4 regions of the Sporosarcina beigongshangi genome follow, and region 3 is predicted to be linked to each of the others. Evidence: riboswitches for the same ligand, from Rfam matches in the RefSeq annotation. Region 3 holds a riboswitch; each other region holds the start of a gene.
What was found. Region 3 has a riboswitch for thiamine pyrophosphate ahead of tenA (thiaminase II). Riboswitches for the same ligand answer to the same signal wherever they lie in the genome.

Region 1: another riboswitch for thiamine pyrophosphate. It lies ahead of R2B77_RS08120 (ABC transporter substrate-binding protein); the one in region 3 lies ahead of tenA (thiaminase II).
Region 2: another riboswitch for thiamine pyrophosphate. It lies ahead of thiT (energy-coupled thiamine transporter ThiT); the one in region 3 lies ahead of tenA (thiaminase II).
Region 4: another riboswitch for thiamine pyrophosphate. It lies ahead of tenA (thiaminase II); the one in region 3 lies ahead of tenA (thiaminase II).

What each region holds. Positions count from the first base shown of each region.
Region 1 is NZ_JAWLIR010000011.1:28,493-32,708, forward strand. Features, by position in the region: gene R2B77_RS08110 (PRD domain-containing protein) at 1-364, shown strand, start outside; gene nagE (N-acetylglucosamine-specific PTS transporter subunit IIBC) at 431-1,879, shown strand; TPP riboswitch at 2,184-2,292, shown strand; gene R2B77_RS08120 (ABC transporter substrate-binding protein) at 2,394-3,404, shown strand; gene R2B77_RS08125 (thiamine-binding protein) at 3,417-3,707, shown strand; gene R2B77_RS08130 (ABC transporter permease) at 3,704-4,216, shown strand, end outside.
Region 2 is NZ_JAWLIR010000028.1:95,633-99,848, reverse strand. Features, by position in the region: gene R2B77_RS13100 (beta-class carbonic anhydrase) at 1-37, shown strand, start outside; gene R2B77_RS13095 (GNAT family N-acetyltransferase) at 165-710, opposite strand; gene R2B77_RS13090 (hypothetical protein) at 919-1,653, shown strand; gene thiT (energy-coupled thiamine transporter ThiT) at 1,693-2,253, opposite strand; TPP riboswitch at 2,335-2,437, opposite strand; gene R2B77_RS13080 (DUF4870 domain-containing protein) at 2,545-2,892, shown strand; gene map (type I methionyl aminopeptidase) at 3,175-3,921, shown strand; gene R2B77_RS13065 (DEAD/DEAH box helicase) at 3,978-4,216, opposite strand, start outside.
Region 3 is NZ_JAWLIR010000031.1:96,140-100,355, reverse strand. Features, by position in the region: gene thiE (thiamine phosphate synthase) at 1-300, opposite strand, end outside; gene thiD (bifunctional hydroxymethylpyrimidine kinase/phosphomethylpyrimidine kinase) at 263-1,099, opposite strand; gene thiM (hydroxyethylthiazole kinase) at 1,096-1,839, opposite strand; gene tenA (thiaminase II) at 1,836-2,525, opposite strand; TPP riboswitch at 2,620-2,726, opposite strand; gene R2B77_RS13885 (choice-of-anchor I family protein) at 2,932-4,216, shown strand, end outside.
Region 4 is NZ_JAWLIR010000008.1:10,401-14,616, reverse strand. Features, by position in the region: gene R2B77_RS05855 (ABC transporter substrate-binding protein) at 1-228, opposite strand, end outside; gene R2B77_RS05850 (ABC transporter permease) at 225-965, opposite strand; gene R2B77_RS05845 (ABC transporter ATP-binding protein) at 962-1,711, opposite strand; gene tenA (thiaminase II) at 1,698-2,390, opposite strand; TPP riboswitch at 2,607-2,710, opposite strand; gene R2B77_RS05835 (exonuclease SbcCD subunit D) at 2,860-4,017, shown strand; gene R2B77_RS05830 (AAA family ATPase) at 4,014-4,216, shown strand, end outside.

The DNA of each region.
Region 1 (4,216 bases), on a different contig from region 3:
TGCGCTACACATCCATACGATGAAGCCACAAGGAGGTGATTTACACGATACCGTCCGGCAGACAACGATTATCCGAGACATGGTTCAGTCAATCAAGAAGCATTTAACGATTACGATTGAAGAGGATGACATTTCCTACCATCGTCTTATCACGCATCTCCGCTTTACCTTAGCAAGAATGAATAATTATGGCGTGCACACAATGGATGAGGAAATGCTTGTGATGATTAAAAAGAAGTTTCCCCTTTCCTATAATTGTGCAGTCGAAGTCGCGAAGGAATTAGTCGCTGAACATGAAGTTGATTTACCTGAACAAGAATTAGGCTATATCGCACTGCATATTGAACGGTTGCGAAAACCGTAGCAACATGATTTGTCATCATATTTTATTTTCCGATTTTAAAAAACAAGAAACAGGGGTGGATTTATCATGATGAAATATTTTCAAAGGCTGGGAAGCTCTTTAATGCTACCGGTGGCTGTATTACCTGCAGCTGCTATTTTGATGGGTATTGGGTACTGGATTGACCCTACTGGTTGGGGTTCTGGCAACGTAGCAGCCGCTTTCTTAATTAAGGCTGGTAGCTCGATTATTGACAATATGTCTATCCTATTTGCCGTCGGTGTCGCGCTTGGGATGTCCAAGGATAAGGATGGCTCTGCCGCATTAAGTGGTTTAGTCGGTTTCCTAGTTGTCACAACACTGCTAGCAACTGACACTGTAGCTATGCTGCTTGGTATTGATCCTACCGAAGTAAATGCTGCCTTCGGAAAAATTGCTAACCAATTTATCGGTATTCTTTCTGGTCTTATCGCTGCTGCTATGTACAATCGCTTTAGTCATGTTCAATTGCCAACCGCATTGGCGTTCTTTAGTGGTAAACGATTAGTTCCGATTATGACAGCTGCTTCTATGCTAGTTGCTTCTGCAGCACTATTCTTTATCTGGCCAGTTGTTTATACTGGATTGGTTAACTTCGGTGAAGCAATTAGTGGACTTGGCGCTGTTGGTGCGGGTCTATATGGTTTCTTCAACCGTCTATTGATCCCAACTGGTTTACACCATGCTTTGAACTCTGTTTTCTGGTTTGACGTTGCAGGTATTAATGATATCCCTAACTTCTGGGCTAGTAATGGTACAAAAGGTATTACTGGTATGTACCAAGCAGGTTACTTCCCTATTATGATGTTTGGTCTACCGGCCGCTGCTCTTGCCATGTATCATACCGCTAAAACAAAACGTAAAAAACAAACTGCATCATTAATGCTAGCAGCAGGTTTTGCTGCATTCTTCACAGGTGTTACTGAACCAATCGAATTTGCATTTATGTTCTTAGCACCTGCACTTTATGTAGTGCATGCTGCTTTAACAGGTCTATCTCTATTCATCGCTGCTTCGTTCCAATGGACAGCCGGATTCGGTTTCAGCGCTGGTTTGGTCGACTTTGTCTTGAGTTTAAAAATACCTATTGCCAACCAACCTTTCATGTTAATCGTTCAAGGTTTAGTGTTTGCAGTTATCTACTATGTGATTTTCCGTTTCTTAATCGTCAAATTCAACCTGAAAACTCCTGGTCGTGAAGATGATGAGAATATTCAAGATGGAGACGGCGCAGCTGTTGCAGCAGGAGGCAATAAATTCTCAGGCATGGCTGCTACAATTTATGATGGTCTAGGCGGAGACGCTAACGTTACTTCTGTCGATCATTGTGCAACACGCTTACGTATCGAAGTAAAAGATATGAATAAAGTTGATCAAAGCAAAATTAAAACTACTGGTGTACCTGGCATCAACGTTGTCGGATCACAAAGTATTCAAGTTATTGTTGGCACAAGCGTACAGTTTGTAGCTGATGAAATTAAAAAGATGCGTAAATAAGGTATATGAAAAGACCGAGCTCCGTGCTCGGTCTTTTTTCTATTCCCAAGTATATTGTCTAGCATAAATGACTATACTACTAATCACAGAGGGGCGGCACTTCTCTGTCCCGCGTAGGGGGCACTTTCGACGGAAGGTGGAAAACAATACGACGCATAATCCGACTGGGGATTTTCCCGGCAGTGCCGCGACTTACATAGAGAGATGCTACGACTTATCCCCTACTCTATAAGTTTGGACTTGCTTCATTCACACGGATGTGGCAGAGTAGTAGATGTACTAATCATAAAAAATTCATACAGTTACAATTATGTGGGGGGACCAGTCGAACTGGTTGAGATATACTTTGGAAGTATAGACCCTTAGAACCTGATCTGGTTGACACCAGCGGAGGGAACATACTCATTAGCCATGTCTATTGTTTATGCGTTCTTCGGTTGCCCGGAGAACGCATTTTTGTGTTCAAAAGAGATGTATTTTGTGTTCCTTGGGCAACCGTTCACTCGTAATTGCTATGAATCCAAGAGGAGGAATAGGTTTGAGAAAAGTTTTGTTGTTCGTCATGCTTTGTTTGTTGCTGGCGGCGTGTGGTACCGATAAGAGTAATGAATCGAAGAAAGATGGCGAATTAGAGAAAATCCAATTTGTCCTAGATTGGACGCCCAATACAAACCACACGGGCTTGTACGTTGCACAGGAAAAAGGCTTTTTTGAAGAACAAGGGCTTGACGTGGAAATTATGCTTCCAGGTGAAGCGGGTGCTGACCAACTTGTCGCAGCAGGAAAAGCACAATTTGGCATCAGCGCACAAGAAACGATTACAGAAGCGCGTGCACAAGAGATCCCAGTCGTGTCAATCGCGGCGATTCTCCAGCATAATACGTCGGGATTTGCCTCTTTGAAGAAAGCCGGCATTGAATCACCGAAGGATTACGAAGGTAAAACATATGGTGGCTGGGGTGCTCCAGTTGAACAAGCCGTCATCTCTTCATTAATGGACAAAGAACAGGCTGATATCAATCAGGTTGAAATTATCAACATGGGGAATTCAGACTTTTTCACAGCCGTCGAACGTGATATTGACTTCGCATGGATTTACTATGCATGGACAGGCATTGAAGCCGAACTACGGGGCATTGACTTGAACATGCAGTATTTAAAAGATTTCTCTGACAAGCTGGACTATTATACGCCTGTCATTACAACGAGTGAAAAAATGATTAGTGACAACCCAGATACGGTTCGAGCTTTTGTCAAGGCAGTTAAGCAAGGCTATGAATTTGCCATTGACAATCCAGATGAAGCGGCATCGATGTTATCGAAAGCGGTTCCTGATCTCGATGAAGAACTGGTCAAAGCGAGTCAACAATGGATTTCATCAAAATACCAAGACGATGCACCGCGCTGGGGTGAACAAAAACTTGAAATTTGGCAAGGCTATGCAGAATGGATGACTGACAACAATTTACTCGACGGTGAATTTATCGCAGACGACGCATTTACCAATGAATTTTTACCTAAATGAGGAGGAATTATTATGACAAACGCACTCGTTAGTATTCAAATCATACCGAAAACGCCAAATGGCGAAGATGTGATTCCCTACGTCGATGCTGCTATTGCAGTCATTGAAGAGGCAGGTGTCCCTTATCAAGTATCACCGCTGGAAACGACAATGGAAGGTAACTTGACGGAGTTGCTAGCTATTGTCCAAAAAATGAATGAGCGCATGATTGAAAAAGGCTCACTAAGCATCATTTCACAAGTAAAAATATTTTATAAGCCAGACGGCGCTTCCATGGACAAATTGACGGAGAAATACCGTTGAACCACTTATTAAAAAAAGGATGGCGACCTTTATTGGTCATCATCCTTTTACTTACCTTATGGGAAATAGCAGGTCGCCTATTTGATATTCCAGCATGGCTGCTCCCCGTCCCTACGCAAGTATGGCAAGAGGCGATGCACGGATGGACGCATTATTCCGGACACATCTTATCGACCATCCGTCTCACTCTTACCGGTTATACAATTGGCATACTCGTAGGGCTAGCAGTCGCTATATTGCTATTCCGTCTACCCGTATTACAGGAAGCCTTTTATCCGCTTCTGATTTTATCGCAAAACATTCCAATCATTGTTTTAGCACCTTTACTCGTCATCTGGTTTGGTTTCGGTATGTTGCCAAAAGTGATTATCATTGTACTCGTGTGCTTTTTCCCAATTACCATCGCCACATTGGATGGCTTACGGCAAACGGACCGGGATCTATTGCATTATATGAAAATGACAGGGGCATCGAATCGACAAATCTTTTGGAAATTACAATGGCCCTAT
Region 2 (4,216 bases), on a different contig from region 3:
AATTGTCGATGGCTACGCTTTCGCCGTACAGAATTAGTCGACTTATTTCCCGGGAAATATACAAAAGTAGAAATAGCATACCTAGACATGACAAGAGCTGATATCTTTTACAGATACCAGCCCTTGATTTTCATTGCCCATTTCCGCAAAATATTCTTACCCCTTCAAAAATCATCTTCAATTATTGCATACATATAATGATCTTCCCAAACACCATTTATGTATAGCAATTTCTGCATGAGACCCTCTTGCAAATAGCCCGCTTTTTCCAATACCTTCATAGATCCGATATTACGCGGTGAAACAAATGCCTCCACTCGATGCAAGGCCAGCTTCTCAAATGCAAAATTAGTAACGAGACTAACCGCTTCTGTACCAAGCCCTCGTCCTGTCTCTCTCTCATCCATCGAATAGCCTACGAAGCCACTTGAAAAAGGCAGTCTTTTAATACTATAAAGGGAGATATGTCCAACAAGTCTACTCGTATCCGAATCAAATATACCGAAGTTATATTCTCTTCTATCTCGCATTTGATAAATCGACTCTCTGATTTTCTCTTTTTGAGTAGCGACCGTAAAATAACTCGCTTCATGACGAGGTTCAAAAACAGACCAATAGTCTTTATTTGCACTTAGTAATTCAGTGAAGAGCTTTGCGTCATCCTCTGTTAATATTCGTAAATAGCACGTTTTACCTTCAAGCAAAATCACTACCCATTCACCCTTCTGCTGTTCTAAATTTTCGTAAAAAAGCTTCTTATAGTATAACATGAAACGAAGGAAGGCGAAATTATTCAATTACACTACTGGGAATTCGGAGAGCTCCCACTGATTGAAGTTAATTTGTGACGGAAACTTCACACTTTCCTTCGCAGGTTCTACCTTTCCTATGTATACTATTCAATAGGAGGATTTGAATATGTATAGAATTATGATTATGACCCTTTCGCTCATTGCCATCATCCTTGTCAATGTAGCAGCAAATAGTATACCTTTTAACGGCAGTACAACAGTGGTCATCGCAAGCAGATTACCAGTGCTTTTCATGCCTGCCGGATATGTCTTCGCATTGTCGGCTATTATTTATACGCTACTAGCATTTTGGCTCTACGGCTTTAAACGCAATAATGCTACTTCCAGCCAATCACTACAGAGCGGGCGAGCTATCCTATTTACAATTAGCTGTCTGCTTAATATTGTCTGGCTTCTGCTTTGGCATTATGGTTTCTTTAATTGGACCATTGTTTTCATGACTTTGTTACTCGTTACATTGCTAGCCCTATATTTCACTTACCCTAAAAAAAACAACCAATTGTTTGGTAGAATTCCGATTGCCATTAACCTTGGTTGGATTTTCATTGCGACCATTGCTAATATCAGTTATGTCCTAACGCTACATGAATGGTCAGGGTGGGGACTCAGTGATCCGTTATGGACAGTCATTTATTTGACCTTCGCTACGGCCATTGCTCTCCATTTTCTATACCACCATGCGGATATAGCCCTAAGTAGTGTATTTATATGGGCATTTATAGGTATTGCAGTGAAAAACGGTGTAGATGAATTATTCGTCTCGGCAGCAGCACTTTTTTTAACTGCGGCAATTGCTGTCGTGATTTTTTTCAAAAGAAAACAACTTACTTCCGTTAAATAGAAAAAACGCCGCTCCTCCTTTGGGAAGAACGGCGTTTTTTCATGTACGCTTTAGCAAACGCGGTGCTTTCATAAATAATAATGAGGCTACAAATGCTGATAAAATGATGGAAGGAATCATATAACTTGCATTATATATGAGCGAATAAAGCCAAACTGGCTGTCCTTCAGGTGCGAATGACGCAAAGAACACGATTCCTCCGATGAAATGAGCAAGGTATCGAAGAAGTCCGCCAATCACCGTACCTACAACGATTGCCTTGATCATCGTTCCATTATTACCTTTCGCTTTGCCACTTAACAGCCAACCGAGGGTAACTGCCGCTACACCAACGAGTGCATAGGCTACAAAATAATCGAGTGCTGCCTGAATCGGGTTAAGAACATAGGCACCCGTTGCAATTTGCAAAACACCAGTAACAAATCCTGTCAATACACCACCAAGAATCCCCCAACGAAATGCCATGACGATAATCGGTAACATCGACAGTGTAACCGATCCACCTTGCGGCATTATTTTAAAACCAATCTGATCCAGTACAAATGATATAGCCCCCAAAATAGCTACTTCGAGTAAAAATTGCAGACGCTTACGATCCAAATGACTTCCTCCTCCTACTAGTTTGTGTAGGATTCCGGGCATAAAAAAAGACATCCCGGATAGAATGGGACATCACAAAATGATGGTTGCCATCCACATCCCTACGCAAGAATAATCTTACAGGTTCGAAGGGTCAGGACAAATTGTCCAATCTCAGCCCAGAAAGGCACCCCTTGTGGTTCAAGTTATTCAATTACATCATTCATTGTATAAGATGGAGGTTCTTTAAGCAAGATAATTAACAAGTATCACAAATAACATATATAGTTAACATATAACGGAGGGATACTCTTGCAAAACAATAAACTATTAGCTTCCTTATGCTATTTCAGCGTTTTTTTTGCTCCTTTACTGTTGCCCGTCATCATTTATTTCATGTCAGATAACCGAGAAATTAAGTTTCATGCAAAACGTTCACTTGTCTCCCATCTCGTCCCGACCATATTACTCATTGCAGGATTTGTTATTTTTTCTTTCTCTATGTTTTCTTTAACAAGTCAAATAAGCGGGATTTCTGGCAACAACTTCAACTTCAGTTTTTGGCAATTAACCCCGTTTATTTTCATGCTGATTTATGGACTTCTATTTGTCATCATCGTCATATGGAATATTATCCAAGGCATTAAGGTGTTAAAATAAGGTTTATCGTACTTGAAACGCGGGAATGGGATACAAAATACTTTTCTTAGGAGAGAATACATTTGAATATCGGAAAATTAATTAAGACAGCCATTAAAATAGCACCCATTGCCTATCCAATTGTACGAAAAATAATGGCAAACAAGAAAACTTCTAATCCAACCACTTCAAAAAAATAATTCACATGCCTGCAATCTCTTTCAAGTTTGCAGGCTTTTTTCTGCGTTATAATATGATATAGTATGTTATAGAAAACCGAACGGCAGAAAGGATTTGTGCAAAATGATTGCAAAAACTGAACAAGATATTGAAGCACTAAAAAAAATCGGCAAGATTGTTGCTGAAATTCGCGAAGCGTTAAAAGAGGCAACTGTCCCGGGTAAAACAACAAAAGAAATTGACGAGCTCGCTGGACGTCTCTTCGAAGAAAAAGGAGCAATTTCCGCACCCATTGACCAATATGATTTTCCTGGCTATACATGCATCAGTGTCAACAATGAAGTGGCGCATGGCATTCCAGGTGCACGCATTATTCAGGACGGAGATCTTGTCAATATCGACGTTTCGGGCTCTTATGGCGGCTTTTTCGCTGATACAGGTATTTCTTTTGTTGTTGGAACACCTGATGATAAAAAACAACAGCTTTGTGATGTTGCCGCAAGTGCCTTTGAGCTTGCGATGACGTATGTGAAGGCGGGTTCCAGTTTGAACCGAATCGGTAAAGCGGTCGAACGTGAGGCAAAAAATCACGGGCTAGCCGTTATTAAAAACTTAACGGGTCACGGCATTGGTAAATCATTACATGAAGAACCACAGCATATTTTGAATTACTATGACCCTTCCGACAAAACGCTTTTGAAAGATGGAATGGTACTGGCAGTTGAGCCCTTCATCTCACAAAAAGCTGAGCATATTATTGAATCAGGAGATGGCTGGACATTCGTTACACCTGATCATTCACTCGTTGCACAAATCGAGCATACGATTATCGTTACTAAAGGTGAACCAATTATTTTGACTAAAATTTAATCCGCAGAAAGGGCTACCCTTTGAATCCGTGTCGATTCAAAAAGTAGCCCTTTTTATTATTTCTTCTTATTATTTCCAACTGTTTTCGAGTTACCTTCTGTCAGTTGACCTTTATACCAAACCTTTTGGACCGTTTTAATGCCTTTTGTTAGCTTACGGTAATCGCGCTCCTCTGCATAGGACAACAGCGTTAGCACTTCTCCGTCTTCTCCTGCACGTCCTGTTCGCCCTGACCGATGTAAGTATTGTTCAATCGTATGGGGCACGTCTACATGGATAACATGCGTCAAACCTT
Region 3 (4,216 bases):
TCCGACGTGCACGCCATCTGCATTGATGGCAATTGCCAACTCCACATCATCATTGACGATGAATGGCACATTGTAGTGCTGACAAAGTGTTTGACAGGCTTCAGCAAATGCCCGTTTTTCATTACCAACTAAAGCGTTGTTGCCTTTTTCCCGTAATTGAAAACAAGTTACGCCACCCCGCAGTGCTTCCTCCAATACTTTCAGCGGGTCAGACACCCCGGTATTGACACTGCCCATGATGAAATACAATTGTAGTTGTTGTTTAATCAATGAACACTGCCTCCTTTTTCGCCGCTGCATTCTGTTGTTGATATGCCCAGTGATTGGTGGGTCCATGTCCTGCCGAGCCAAGAGTTAGCCCGTCTGAAATGGCTGCTTGGATAAACCGTTTGGCATCGATAACCGCCTTGGAAATGGGCATGCCTTGCGCAACCCGTGCGGTAATCGCAGCAGAAAAGGTACAGCCAGTGCCATGTGTATTTTGGGTGTAGATCCATTCGGAACGAAGGGCAAGGCGTTCACCATCTGCAGATAACAATAAATCCTCCGCATAGTGAGCCCCTTGTCGATGTCCGCCTTTCATGACAACCGCTCCTGCTCCTAGCTGCAAAATGCGGTTCGCGGCTTCCTCGATATCTTCATCCGATTCGATTGTCATCCCGGCAAGCACTTCCGCTTCTGGAATGTTCGGTGTGATGACAGACGCCATTGGGATTAAAAATGTTTTCAATGCATCGACCGCCTCCTCTAATAAAAGTGAAGCGCCACCTTTCGCTATCATGACAGGGTCGATAATGAGCGTGGGGGAGTCGTATGATTGTAGTGTTTCTGCCACAGCACGGATGATGTCTGCAGAAAACAGCATGCCTGTTTTCACTGCTCCAACATTGAAGTCGTCTAGTACTGCCCGTATTTGTGCGGTCACACCAGCCGCATCAATCGGATAAACACTGTGTACGCCGAGTGTGTTTTGTGCCGTTACAGCTGTCAAGGCAGATGTACCAAAGACGCCTAACTCTTGAAAGGTTTTCAAATCGGCTTGAATGCCTGCGCCGCCCCCACTATCGGAGCCTGCAACTGTTAAAGCGATAGCTGTCATCCGGCTTCACCTCCAAGAGCATTCAAAAACTGAACTTGAAAATCGCCAGGTCCCTCGGATTTTTCAGCCGCCTGTTGTCCAGCTTGTTTATAAAAAGTACATGCAGTTACCACTGCACCTAACTGATTTCCATTGGCGACAGCCAAAAATGCCCCTGCAACGGCACTTAGTAGGCAGCCGCTACCTGTAATTTTGGCCATCAATGGATGCCCGCCTGTAATGTGAAGCGTTTTGTTGCCGTCGGTGACAATATCGACCACGCCAGTAACGGCAACGATACAATGATGCCTATGCGCAACTTCTTCTGCAAGTGCCGTCAAATCTGCCTCACCTTCACCTGCATCGACGCCTTTCGCCTCCCAGTTTGCACCCGCAATCGCCGCCAGCTCACCCGCATTACAGCGGATGAGCGTGACATCGACTTCATCTAAAATCCCTAAAACGGATTCTTTACGAAAAGCGGTCGCTCCCGCACCGACAGGATCGAGGACGATAGGTTTTCCATGCTGATTGGCACTTTTTCCAGCAAGCAGCATCGCTTTTACGGTTTCTCGTTTTAATGTACCGATATTCAGCACGGTACAAGACGAGATGCTAGCGATTTCGGCAGCTTCCTCTACGGCGTCCGCCATGACAGGAGAAGCGCCGAGTGCTAGAAGACCGTTCGCTTGGAAGTTAGCAACGACAATATTTGTGATGCAGTGTATGAGTGGTTGATTGTCCCGTAGTTTTTGTATCATTGGCTTGCCGCCACTTCGTATGAGTGAATGGCCCACTGTTGTTGTGTCCAGGCCATTTCCCAGAACTGCCATTCATAATAGCTACTCTTGCGGAAATGTTCTTTAAGCTGAGTACGTCTTTCAGGTGAAACGGCTTCCGCAAGTTCATTCATCCGAGAAATTTGTTCTTGTACAAGCTCCGCGAACCATTCTGAACCGTATGTTTGAATCCATTTATCGTAAACAGGGTGATTTGGTTTCGCGTCTTTGAGTCTTTCGCCAATTTCATAATACAACCAGTAACACGGTAACAATGCAGCAAGTGTATCCGCCAAATCACCTTCATGAGCTGCACGGTACATATGCGAAACGTATTGATAAGCTGTCGGTGCAGGTTGGAACGTCGAGCGTTCTTCCTCGGTTATTCCTAACATGCCGAAAAAAGACTCATGCAAGGACATTTCTGCACTACACGTCTGCTCCGCATGAGCTGCAAAACGTTGTGTTGTCAATAAATCCTGTGCTTTTACTGCACCAAGCGCCTGGATTTTTGCAAAATGTGATAAATAATAAGAATCCTGTTGCACATAAAACTTGAACACATCTAACGGCAACGTGCCGTCCGCAACTCCTTTGACAAATGGATGGTCAAAACTCCCTTGCCATAACGCATCACATTCTGACCGCACTTCTTCACAAAATGTCATCCTGTCCACTCCCTATATTTCTTATATTGAAAATGAAAAAGCCGCCTCCTGAATTAGCTCAGGAAGCGGCCCACGATGGTTTGGTTCATAAATAAACAGCGCGGTCCCACTTCCCTACGCTGGTATGATCCAGATCAGGTTCCAAGGGTCCGCATATCTATATGCGTCTCAGCCTTTTACAAGACTCCCCTAGTGGCGATAAATATTCGATTTTCATCACAACTATAACATAATTCGGACAATTAGCAAGGTATAAAACGATTGTTTGTCGTTTTGCCACTCCGAATAAAAAGTTACTAAACGCTTCTGGCACCTACGCATGAAAAAACACAATAAATTAATACTAGCTTAATAATAGACAGCTAGAATTGGTGATAGGAAGATAACATATTTGGAGGGCAAACAGATGACAATGAGAAAGAAAATAATTACAGGCATTGCGGCAGCGAGTATTCTTTTTGGTGCAAGTCAGCCACATAATGTATTTGCGGAACAATCGTCTTTATTTCAATATAAAGGGGATGATTTGAAGGTGACGCAAATTGGTCAATATGACAGCACTGTAGGCATTGGCGGTACTGAAATTATGGCTTATGATGAGACACTAAAACGTGCCTTTGTAACAAATGGTGTCGTATCTGGAATTGATATTCTTTCTTTTGAATCATTAACGTCTGGTGAATTTACAAAAGTAAGAGCATTAAAACGCATATTTTTAGCGGAGTTTGGAATTGAAAATGTAACAGATATTACGAGCGTGGCATCACACCCGACAAAAGATTTAGTTGCTGTTTCTGTTGTGAGCAATCCGAAAACAGACCCTGGTTATATTGTTTTTCTATCGAAAGACGGGGCATACATATCGAACGTGCAAGTCGGTTCGTTGCCTGACATGGTGACATTTACACCGGACGGAACAAAGGCCATCGTTGCAAATGAAGGAGAGCCGAGTGATGATTACGCGGTTGATCCGGAAGGTACGATTTCGATCATTGACGTCACGAAAGAACCAAGTGATTTCACAGCAAATACGCTTTCATTTAAAGATGTAGAAATCGATGGAAAAGTTCGAGTGAATTCTAAAGGCACAGTTCTTCAACAATTGGAGCCTGAATATGTAGCGGTTTCAGAAGACAGTAAACTAGCGTATGTATCGATGCAAGAAAATAATGCCATCGCTACAGTTGACCTTGTAGCAGAAAAAATCCTTCATGTGAAAGGGCTTGGGGTGAAGGACCACTCCATTCCTGGGAACGAGCTCGATGGGAAGCGCAATGATGAAACAACAATTGAACGCCTTCCACTTCTAGGTTTTTACATGCCAGATGCCATTGATACGTTTACCTCCGGTGGAAAAACGTATATTTTAACACCTAATGAAGGAGACGCCCGAGATTACGATCCGTATTCTGAAGAGGCGGAAATCGGTGATATCGCTGATAAGATTAAATTGAATGCCAATCATTATAAAGGGTTCACCCAAGAAGAACTCGATCAGTTAGTGGCAGATGGATTATTTGATGAAATGAAGAAAACAAAAATTACACTCGAGCAAGGTATGACTGCAGATGGTTCTTACGAGGCCCTTCATTCGTACGGCGGACGCAGTTTCTCGATCTTTAATGCTGAAACAATGGAGCTCGTTTTTGATAGTGGAAGTGAATTCGAGAAAATTACAGCTGAGGCACTTC
Region 4 (4,216 bases), on a different contig from region 3:
TGCAGCAGCAAGATTGATAGGATCAGTTGGGTTTGCAGGGAACTGAATATCAAGCTCAATTCCTTCGTCTTCAAAATAGCCTTTTTCCTCAGCAACATAGAGGAAACTATGCACAGCATTTGGGTACCAATCGAGCATAATGCTCACTTTTTTCGTTTCATTTTGATTGCATGCGCAAAGTAGTAGAATTAATGCGATGCTCGTTAATGATAATGTAATCTTCTTCAACTTTTTGACCTCCATTTTAACAGACGATTTTCCATATATGTCACGCTACTAAATAAAACAATTCCGACGACAGTTAGTACTACAATGGGTGCAAACACGGCGGCACCATCAAATTGCGTCATCATTCGACGGCTAAAGTATCCGAGCCCCGCTTGTGCACCAAGCCATTCTCCGATAGCTGCACCAATTACGCTGAGTGTTACAGCGACTTTCAAGCCTGAAAAGAAGTGCGGCAGTGCGGTTGGTACGGAATATTTCAAGAAAATATCTTTTTTCGTAGCACCCATCGTTAAAAAAAGTTCGTGCATGTCTTTTGTTCCGGAAGATAGTCCGTCAAATGTATTGACGGTAATCGGGAAAAAAGTGATTAGCACGGTGACGGCAACTTTACTCCAAATGGTATAACCGAACCATAAGACAAAAATAGGTGCCAACGCAATAATGGGAATCATTTGGGATGCTATCAAAATTGGATAGAGTGCCTTACGAACATTCGAATTGGCAGACATCCAGACAGCAATAGCAACGCCTAAACTAATCGACATAATGAGTCCAATGACAATCGTTAGCAAGGTGATAGGCAAATGTTTCAGTAAAAGAACGTCCTTCAGCTCCCAAAATCGAACAGCAATTTGACTAGGTGAAGGTAGGATGAACGGTTTATTGAATAGCCGTGCACCAAGCTCCCAAACACCGGCGAACAAGACAATAATGAGAAGGGAAGAGGTGTTTCTCATGCGCGGACCTCGCTTCGTAGCTGACAAAGCAACTGCTCTTTCAACGCAATCATTTCCGGGTGATGACTATCACTTCTCATTCGCCGTCTTACAAGCGGGATGTCGATTTCTTCGATTGAAGTGACCGGTTTATTTTTTAATAAAAAAATACGATCAGATAGAAATAAGGCTTCTTCGACATCATGGGTAATGAATAACACGGTAGCTTGTCTTTTTTTCCATTGGCCAATTAACCATTCCTGCATGGATAGCCGTGTAATCGCATCGAGTGCTGAAAACGGCTCATCCAACAATAGAAGGGGGCTACCGGAAAGGACGGCACGTAGAAAAGCAACGCGCTGTTTCATGCCACCTGAAAGTTCAGCAGGAAAGCTGTTCTCTGTTCCAGCAAGACCGAATTCTTCTAATAAAGGCAGTACTTGTTCACGTGCCGTGTGCTTAGTCATCCCTGTTATTTCAAGAGGCAGACAGGCGTTATCTGCAATCGTCCGCCATGGTAGAAGCAAATCTTGCTGTGGCATATAGCCTACCTTGCCGAGTCGATTTCCGTTTGTCTCTCCAGCAAGTGAAATGGAGCCAGTGGACGGTTCTTCTAATCCGGTAACGAGGCGGAAAATTGTGCTTTTTCCGGAACCACTAACTCCAACAATCGAAATAAATTCCCCAGGATGAATCGTAAGGCTCAGCCCATCGAGAATCATGCTACCGGATGGATAGCCGAATGAAACCTTGTTAAACGCCAGCATGTAAGGTTTCCGACCCTGGCCACATCTGTTTGTCATTGGCCATATCCCAAAACATGTATTCAAAGCGCGTCGTATTAAGGAAGATTTCTTCCAGCTTCAGTAATTCATGTTCTGGTTTTCCAGCCACCGCTTTATCCATCAAATCGATACACCAACTAGCCAATTCTCCGAATTCCTCTGATGCATACATACGCACCCAATCCCCGTATAAAGGATGATCAGCAGCGCCTGGAATGGCGTTTAGTTCCTTACCAATTTCCCAGTAACTCCATGCACAAGGCAACAATGCCGCAATCACTTCAGCAGTTGTCCCATTTTGACAAACATGCAGCATGTAGTGCGTATAAGCAAGAACAATTGGCGAGGGCTTAGCTGTTTCAAGTTCTTGTTCAGAGATCCCAAAGCGTTCTGCATAGCCCCGATGTAATGCCATTTCGGTGTTGAGTGTACCATCGAGGAGTGCTGCAAACTTACCCATCGTTTCCAAGTCATCCGCTTTCACAGCCCCAATAGCAAATACTTTTGCATAATCAATTAAATACAAGTAATCTTGCACCATGTAAAATCTGAATTTATCCGGATCGAGTGTCCCATCGCCTATTCCTTGGACAAATGGGTGACTATGATTCTGTCTCCAAATTGGTAATGTCTTTTCAAGCAAGCGGTCAGTGAATTTCATAACTAAAACACTCCCTAAAATTTTAATCTAAACACTCAAATTCGCCTTGGCGTATTTGAGCCCAAATTTTTATCGAGCTTTCTCGATAAATTCCTCTGAAAATCTGTGGCATCCGCCGGAGGCTTTCACTTTATTCGGAAGAATAAAGTGAAAAACCCACTCCTTGAAGAAGTGGGTTGTAGACAGTCAAAGCTATCCGGAAAACAGACCGGCAGAATTATGTCAGCACCTCTTCCTTACGCTGGTATTAACCAGTTCAAGTTATAAGGGTTAAGGCACATGCCTCTCTCAGCTCTGTTCGAGCACCCCTAGCGGTGAATCTTATGCAATTGGATTTGCCCTATTATAAGCATACCTAGACTATAAGGTCAACTACTAGTTTGGAAATAGGAGGAAAGGGGGAAGGAATTCATTTTTACGTCTCAGTCCTGTAAAGTAGTAGAAAAGAGCATTGAAAGGGGACATGAAATTGAAATTTTTTCATACAGCAGACTGGCATTTGGGCAAGCTTGTTCAAGGAGTCTATATGACGGGCGGTCAGCGCTATGTGCTTGATCAATTTATTGAGGCAATAAAGGAAGAGCAACCGGACGCTATCGTGATTGCGGGTGATTTGTATGATCGCGCGGTACCCCCAACAGAAGCGGTTGCACTATTGGATGAAGTACTGGAAAAAATTATTATGGAACTGAAGATACCTGTTTTGGCCATTGGTGGAAACCATGATAGTCCAGGCCGCCTCAATTTTGGAAGTGGATTGATGCGGGCCAACGGATATCATATTGCTGGTCAAATGACGAAGCACATTGAGCCAGTCATTTTATCAGATGAACACGGCGAAGTTCATTTCCATCTAGTGCCGTTTGCAGACCCGTCTGTTGTGAAGCATCTTCACGGTGATGAAGAGATTTCGAATCATAACGATGCGATGAAAAAAGTAATAGAAGGAATTCAAGAAAACTTGCAAAAAGATACACGTCATGTTTTTGTAGGACATGCATTTGTCACTTCACACGGAGAAAGTGAAGCGAATACGAGCGATTCGGAACGGCCATTAGCCATTGGTGGTGCAGAATATGTTTCAGCGCAGTTATTCGAGCTGTTTCATTATACAGCACTAGGTCACTTGCATCAGGCGCATTTTGTGCTGAATGAAACGATTCGTTATGCGGGCTCACCTATGAAATATTCAATTTCTGAGGAACATCACAACAAAGGTTTTTTCATTGTTGAACTTGATGCACAAGGTCAAGTGACGGTTGAAAAACGGGAGCTAATACCTCAGCATGATATGAGGACAGTCGAAGGCACGATGGGGGATATTTTATTGCATCCAATCAGTGATGATTTTGTCTTTGTTAAATTGTTAGATGACACGCCGGTTTTATTCCCAATGGAAAAAATACGGTCGGTTTATCCAAATGCTATGCATATAGAAAGAAAAATTCATATCCCAAGAAGAAAGACAGAGGATGAATCCCGAATTGAACATGAGAAACAGGATGACGTTGCTCTATTTAAAGCATTTTACGAGGAAATGAAGGGCGAAGCCGCAGATACAGAGACGGAGACCTTGTTTGCGCAAGTGCTTCACGAAGTTATGCATAAGGAGGGGCTTGAGAAATGAGACCTATCCAATTAACGATGACGGCATTTGGACCGTATAAAGGGACGGAAATCGTCGATTTTAGGGAGTTAGAAGATAATCGATTGTTCGTAATTTCAGGTGCAACGGGTGCTGGGAAAACGACGATTTTTGATGGGATTTGCTTTGCTTTATATGGACAAGCGAGTGGTGAAGACAGGACGGATAGTGGAGCGATGCG